One region of the Cupriavidus sp. C1SS-2L genome, then DNA from elsewhere that is predicted to be linked to it. Evidence: predicted binding sites of a transcription regulator. Region 1 holds the regulator's gene; each other region holds the start of a gene.
What was found. Region 1 encodes HrcA, which represses chaperone genes, less so after heat shock. Its sites were predicted from a motif close to TTAGCACTCNNNNNNNNNGAGTGCTAA; they were not measured.

Region 1 (2,270 bases):
GTCTTCAGGCACTCGCAATGGTAGGGATCGCCTAATTCCAGCGTTCGGCGCGGCACGCCGTGAAACGACAGGATCAGCTTATCGCCGCGCGCGAAATCAGGCGTGCCGTGCTGCGCCCAGTATGCGCCGACCTGCTGGTGGAGCGCCGCGATATAGGCGGGATGGTCATGGAAATGCTTCACGAGCCGGATTTCTGGCTGGTTGCGCCACTGGCCGAGCACGCGAAACACCTCGTCGAATGCGGTGGCCGTGGTGGTACCGGAGTACTGCGGGTACATGGGCAGCACCAGAACCTGTTCCGTGCCCTGGCGGCGCAGTGCTTCCAGCACGGAAGCAATCGACGGATTGCCGTAGCGCATTGCGCATGCCACTGTAAGCTCGTAGCCCTGCTGGTTCAGCAGGCGCTGCAGCGCGTGCGCCTGGCGCTCGCTGTACACGAGCAGCGGCGATCCGGTCATATGCGCCTCGCGCAGCCAGATCGATTCGTACTTGAGTGCCGACGCACGCGCGCGCAGCGGCAGAATCACACCGTACAGCAACGGCAGCCAGGCCAGGCGCGGAATCTCGACCACGCGCGGATCGGACAGGAATTCCTTCAGATAGCGCCCCACCGCCTTCGGGGTCGGCGCATCGGGGGTGCCTAAGTTGACTAGCAAAATGGCCGTGCGCGGCGCCTGGCCGTGCTGGTAGGCCGGTTCGGGAGAAAACGTCATGTCGCTTCCGGTATGGCCGGGCAGCCAAGGCCGCCGGGCTGTGGAAATGGGGACGCAGACTGTGTGACCCGTCGGACGGGTCCTAGTTCTGGCTCAGTGCACTCGAGAGCAGGCGCGCGGTGATGTCGACAATCGGAATCACGCGCTCATAGGCCATGCGGGTCGGGCCGATGACCCCCAGCGTACCGACGATCTGCCCGTCGACCTCATAGGGCGCGGTGATCACGGCCATTTCCTCGATCGGCACGAGCTGGCTTTCGCCGCCGATGAAGATCTGCACGCCCTGAGCATGGCTGGACACGTCCAGAAGCTGGAGCAGGCTGGTCTTGTGCTCGAACACATCGAACAGCCGCCGCAGCTTGTCCATGCTGGAAGCCAGGTCCTCGACCTCGAGCAGCTTGCGTTCGCCGCTGATATAGAGGTGGTCGTCTTCTTCTTCCATGGCGCTGCTGCCTGCCTCGACCGCCGCCTGCATCAACTGCGACATGTCGCGGCGCAGGTCCTGCAGCTCCACGCGCAGGTGGTCGCGCACGGCATCGAAGCTCATGCCCGCATAGTGCGCGTTGAAGAAGTTCGCCGCTTCGATCAGCTGCGCCGGCGTGTACGACAGTTCGGTCTGGATGATCCGGTTCTGCACGTCGCCTTCCGGGCTGACGATGATCAGCAGGATGCGCTTGTCCGACAACCGCATGAATTCGACCTGCCGGAACGACTGCGCGCGCCGCGGGGTCATGACTACGCCGGCGAAGTGCGAGAGGTTCGACAGCGTGCGCGCCGCCGCCGTGATCATGCGCTGCGGCCCGAGTTGCTGGCCGCCGAGCTGGCCCTGGATCTGGCCGGCCAGTTCGGTCATTTCCAGGCCGCCGCGCTCGATCGGCTTGACCGTGAGCATGGTGTCGACGAACAGGCGATACCCGCGCGGCGTGGGGATCCGCCCCGCCGACGTATGCGGACTGGAGATGAAGCCCATCTCCTCCAGATCGGACATCACATTGCGGATGGTGGCCGGCGACAGGTCCAGTCCGGAATACTTGGACAAGGTCCGGGAACCGACCGGCTGGCCTTCGGCAATGTAGCGCTCGATCAGAGTCTTGAGCAGCGTTTTGGAACGTTCATCCATGATGCCCCGATTTTACGCAAGTTTTACAGCTTCGGGCGCCCGCGCGGCCGGTGCCCGGTGGCGCGCCCGGCCCATGCTGACAACGGTCACAGCGGTATGGTCTAATCCCGGCATGTCTGCCCCCCAGAAAACCAGCGCCTTGCGCACCCCATTCAAGACCGTGGCCCTCGTGGGCCGGTACTCGACTGCCGGCATCGAAGGCCCGCTGGAGGAGCTCGCGTCCTACATCCTCCGGAATGGCCAGGATGTTGTCTTCGAGCGCGAGACCTCACTGGCCACCGGCCTGACGGGCTACCCGGCCCTGACCGCCGAGGAGATCGGCCGGGAAGCGGACGTGGCCGTGGTGCTCGGTGGCGACGGCACACTGCTCGGCATCGCCCGACAGCTTGCCGGCCACAATGTGCCGCTGATCGGCGTCAACCATGGCCGGCTCGGTT
Region 2 (2,270 bases), 1.8 Mb from region 1:
TTCGATCTGGGCACGGATCTGCTTCACGCGGCCTTCGATCGCAGCTGCGTCGCCGGCGCCGTCGATGATGATGGTGTTTTCCTTGCCGATTTCGATGCGCTTGGCTTGGCCCAGGTCGTTCAGGGTCGCCTTTTCCAGCGTCAGGCCGATTTCTTCAGCAATGACGGTGCCGCCGGTCAGGATGGCGATGTCTTCCAGCATGGCCTTGCGGCGGTCGCCGAAGCCCGGAGCCTTGACGGCGGCGGTCTTCAGGATGCCACGGATGTTGTTGACCACCAGGGTCGCCAGGGCTTCGCCCTCGACGTCTTCAGCAATGATCAGCAGCGGGCGGCCAGCCTTGGCCACTTGCTCCAGCACCGGCAGCAGGTCGCGGATGTTCGAAACCTTCTTGTCGAACAGCAGCACGAACGGGCTGTCCAGCTGGACAACTTGCTTTTCGGGGTTGTTGATGAAGTACGGCGACAGGTAGCCGCGGTCGAACTGCATGCCTTCCACGACTTCCAGCTCGTCGGCCAGCGACTTGCCGTCTTCGACGGTGATCACGCCTTCCTTGCCGACCTTGTCCATGGCTTCGGCAATGCGCTCACCGATCGAGGTGTCGCTGTTGGCCGAGATCGCGCCAACCTGGGCGATTTCCTTGCTGGTGGTGGTCGGCTTGCTGACCTTCTTCAGCTCTTCCACGGCGGCGGCGACAGCCTTGTCGATACCGCGCTTCAGGTCCATCGGGTTCATGCCGGCGGCGACGAACTTCATGCCTTCGCGCACGATCGACTGGGCCAGAACGGTAGCGGTGGTGGTACCGTCACCGGCGTTGTCGCTGGTCTTGGAAGCCACTTCCTTGACCATCTGGGCGCCCATGTTCTGCAGCTTGTCCTTCAGCTCGATTTCCTTGGCCACGGACACGCCGTCCTTGGTCACGGTCGGGCCGCCGAAGCTGCGCTCCAGCACCACGTTGCGGCCCTTCGGACCCAGGGTAACCTTCACTGCGTTGGCGAGAATGTTCACGCCTTCGACCATCTTGGCACGGGCGGCGTCGCCAAATACTACGTCTTTTGCTGCCATGTTCTGATTCTCCTAATTCGGTACGGTGCTAGTCGTCAACAAGTGATCACTTGTTCACCACGGCCATGATGTCTTCTTCGCGCATGACCAGCAGCTCCTGGCCATCGACCTTCACGCCCTGGCCGGCGTACTTGCCGAACAGCACACGGTCACCCACCTTGACGTCGAGGGCAATGTTGTTGCCCTTGTCATCCTTCTTGCCCGGGCCGATGGCCAGCACTTCGCCTTGATCCGGCTTCTCGGCGGCGTTGTCGGGAATCACGATACCGGACGCGGTCTTGGTTTCATTGTCCAGACGCTTCACGATCACACGGTCGTGCAAAGGACGCAGATTCATACGGACTCCTAGATACAAAAGTGAGTTTTGATTCACAAACGGGCCGCGATTCAGCCTGGCTGAACCTCGCTGGCCGCGGAATTTCGGGTACCGCAGGGAGCTGTTAGCACTCACCCCCAGCGAGTGCTAATTATAGGGACGGGGTATGGCCATTTCAAGACAGCGGCTTGATGGGGGTTTTCCCTTGGGTCAGGTGGGGAGCATTTGGCGGACCGGGCATCCGCGACCTAAGCACCAATCCGCCCACCCCTCCGCGCGCCCAATCATGCACATAAAGTCTGCCGGGGGAATCATGCCTTCGTCGTCATTGGTCGGCGCCAAGCATGCCCGGCCGCGCCAAGGCATCCCTTCAATGAAGGGAACCCGATCAGCCATTCGCGATAGGCGCCCTCTGGGTCGCTGTAAGACATCCTCCCCACCCCATTCGGCGTAACCCCGACATCGCCCACCCACCCCGGCCATTAGATTGAACCCTACGCCCGCCGCTCCGCTAGCCAGGTGAGATATGCGCTTAAGCCGGCAAGCGACCGTGGCGATTCCGACAACAACCCTGATGAGGTTCCAAATGGATCTGAAAAAGCCCGTCCGTCCGACCCATGTGGCCGGCGCACTCGCCGCGGTCCTGGCCGGTCTGAGTTGTGCCGTTGCCTTTGCCCAGACTCCCACTGCGCCCGCCACATCGGCCACGCCCGCCACTCCGGCCATCCCCGCTACTCCGGCCACTCCGGCCGCCCCCGCTGGCGCGCAAGGCGTCCCCCCTGCCATGACGCAGCAGATCGAACCACCGAAGGACCCGCTGGTGGAACGCCGCGAAGCCCGCAAGAAGGCGGCCGATGAGTACAAGGCCACCAAGAAGGCCGCCAAGGGCGAG
Region 3 (2,270 bases), 760 kb from region 1:
GGTGGATCCGGAGCGGGATACCCAGGCGCTGTTGGCGCAGTACGTGCCGGCGTTTGATCCGCGTTTCCTGGGCATGCGACCGGCCGATGAGGCTGCGTTGCAGAAGGTGGCGAAGGACTTCAAGGTCTACTACGCCAAGGTACCGGGTACGTCGCCCAACAACTACACCATGGATCACTCGGCTGGCAGCTACGTGTTCGACCCGGAAGGGCATCTGCGGCTGTTCATTCGTCACGGCCAGGGACCAGAGCCCATCGCCCACGATATCAAGCAGTTGCTGTCCTGAGAGACGGCACGGCAATGAAAAAAGGCCGGTCCACTGGACCGGCCTTTTGCATGGCGCCTCGTTAGCGCCGGGGGTCAGGCAAACGCCTGCAACGCCCCCTTCATCTTCTTCATCGCCGCTACCTCGATCTGGCGAATACGCTCGGCCGACACACCGAATTCGTCAGCCAGTTCGTGCAGCGTCGCACCGCCCGAGCCGTCATCCTCAACGTTGAGCCAGCGTGCCTCGATAATCCGGCGGCTGCGCTCATCCAGTCGCGCCAGCGCCTCTTCGAGCCCCTCGACCTGCATACGGTCCTGGCGCTTGGCTTCCAACACGCGCGTGGGCTCGTTGTGGTTGTCCGCCAGATAGGCGATCGGCGCGAATTCCTCCTCGCCGTCATCAACCTGGCCTTCCAACGCGAGATCGCCACCCGACATGCGGGTTTCCATCTCCATCACCTCTTCCGGCTTGACGTTGAGATCGCGCGCAACGGCTTCGATCTGCTCCGGCGTGAAGGTATGGGAACCCTGTTTGTGGCTGCGCAGGTTGAAGAACAGCTTGCGCTGGGCCTTGGTGGTCGCCACCTTGACCATGCGCCAGTTCTTCAGCACGTACTCGTGGATCTCGGCCTTGATCCAGTGCATCGCATACGACACCAGGCGCACGCCCTGATTCGGGTCGAAGCGCTTCACGGCCTTCATCAGTCCGATATTGCCTTCCTGAATCAGGTCGGCATGCGGGAGGCCGTACCCGAGGTACTGGCGTGCGATCGACACCACCAGGCGCAGGTGGGACATCACCAGCTGGCGTGCGGCATCGACGGAATCATCTTCGCGCAATTCGCGCGCGAGGCGTTGCTCTTCCTCTGCGGTGAGCATAGGAATGCGATGGACGGCCTGGATATAGCTTTCCAGGTTGCCCACAGTGGCCGGGAAGGTCAATGCAAAGCTTCCGGCCTGCTTGGGCGCCGTCGGCAGACGGCTGTTCATCAGGGTTTGGTCGGCAGACAAGACTGCGTTCACTCAGTAGCTCCTTTCGCATCCGGCGTTCGGTTGCCGGCGCGCCGCTCCGGTGGGAGGGCACGGCATTGCAACACATCTTAGCACTCAAGCCGGGTGAGTGCTAATTGGAGTCCCGAAGCCGTCGATAGTTCCTGATGATCATCATATATATTCGGATAGCGTTTGGTCCCGCTAAGGCACTTACCCTGCATATCGGCGGCTTGGATATCCTCAATTAGAGGGCCCCGACACGCCTCGGTTCGCACCGCCTGGCGGGATACTGTGTTGCACCACCCGCTACACTGGCAGTGCTGGCGCACGCCACGGCCAATAAAGCCCCTACAAACCGGAGAACCTATGTCTGCCATCGAACACTTGCTCAAGCCCCATGTGCGGGACCTGGGCGATTTCACTGTGCGTCGCCTCCTGCCGGCAGCGGCGACCCAGACCATCGGCCCGTTCATCTTCTTTGATCACATGGGACCCGTGGCGATGCCGCCGGGGAAGGGCGCCGATGTGCGCCCGCATCCGCATATCGGACTGGCCACGGTCACCTATCTGTTCGAAGGCGAGATCATGCACCGCGACAGTCTCGGCAGCGAGCAGGTGATCCGGCCCGGTGACGTGAACTGGATGACGGCCGGCAACGGCATTGTGCACTCCGAACGCTCGCCCGACGCCGTGCGCGAAGCCGGCGCAAGGCTGCACGGTATCCAGACCTGGGTGGCGCTGCCCAAGGACCACGAAACTGTCGCGCCCTCGTTCTTCCATCATCCGGGCGCCACGCTGCCAAAGATTGAACAGCCGGGGGTGCGCATGACGGTGATTGCCGGAGATGCCTTTGGCAAGACTTCGCCGGTCACGGTGTTCAGCCGCACGCTGTACGTAGCGATCGAGATGGACGCCGGCGCGACCCTGGAGATTCCCGCCGAGCATGCCGAGCGGGGCGTCTACCCGGTCGACGGCAGCGTGGCGCTCGACGGCGAAACCTTGCCCTCCGA

Region 2: groES (co-chaperone GroES) is a predicted target of HrcA. The motif match lies at 1,503-1,529, and genes of this name have one in related genera.
Region 3: rpoH (RNA polymerase sigma factor RpoH) is a predicted target of HrcA. The motif match lies at 1,368-1,394, and genes of this name have one in related genera.

What each region holds. Positions count from the first base shown of each region.
Region 1 is NZ_CP172708.1:1,119,469-1,121,738, reverse strand. Features, by position in the region: gene hemH (ferrochelatase) at 1-713, opposite strand, end outside; gene hrcA (heat-inducible transcriptional repressor HrcA) at 796-1,833, opposite strand; gene ACIGJG_RS05175 (NAD kinase) at 1,946-2,270, shown strand, end outside.
Region 2 is NZ_CP172708.1:2,946,218-2,948,487, forward strand. Features, by position in the region: gene groL (chaperonin GroEL) at 1-1,062, opposite strand, end outside; gene groES (co-chaperone GroES) at 1,109-1,399, opposite strand; gene ACIGJG_RS13660 (hypothetical protein) at 1,965-2,270, shown strand, end outside.
Region 3 is NZ_CP172708.1:354,890-357,159, forward strand. Features, by position in the region: gene ACIGJG_RS01650 (SCO family protein) at 1-286, shown strand, start outside; gene rpoH (RNA polymerase sigma factor RpoH) at 361-1,290, opposite strand; gene ACIGJG_RS01660 (pirin family protein) at 1,627-2,270, shown strand, end outside.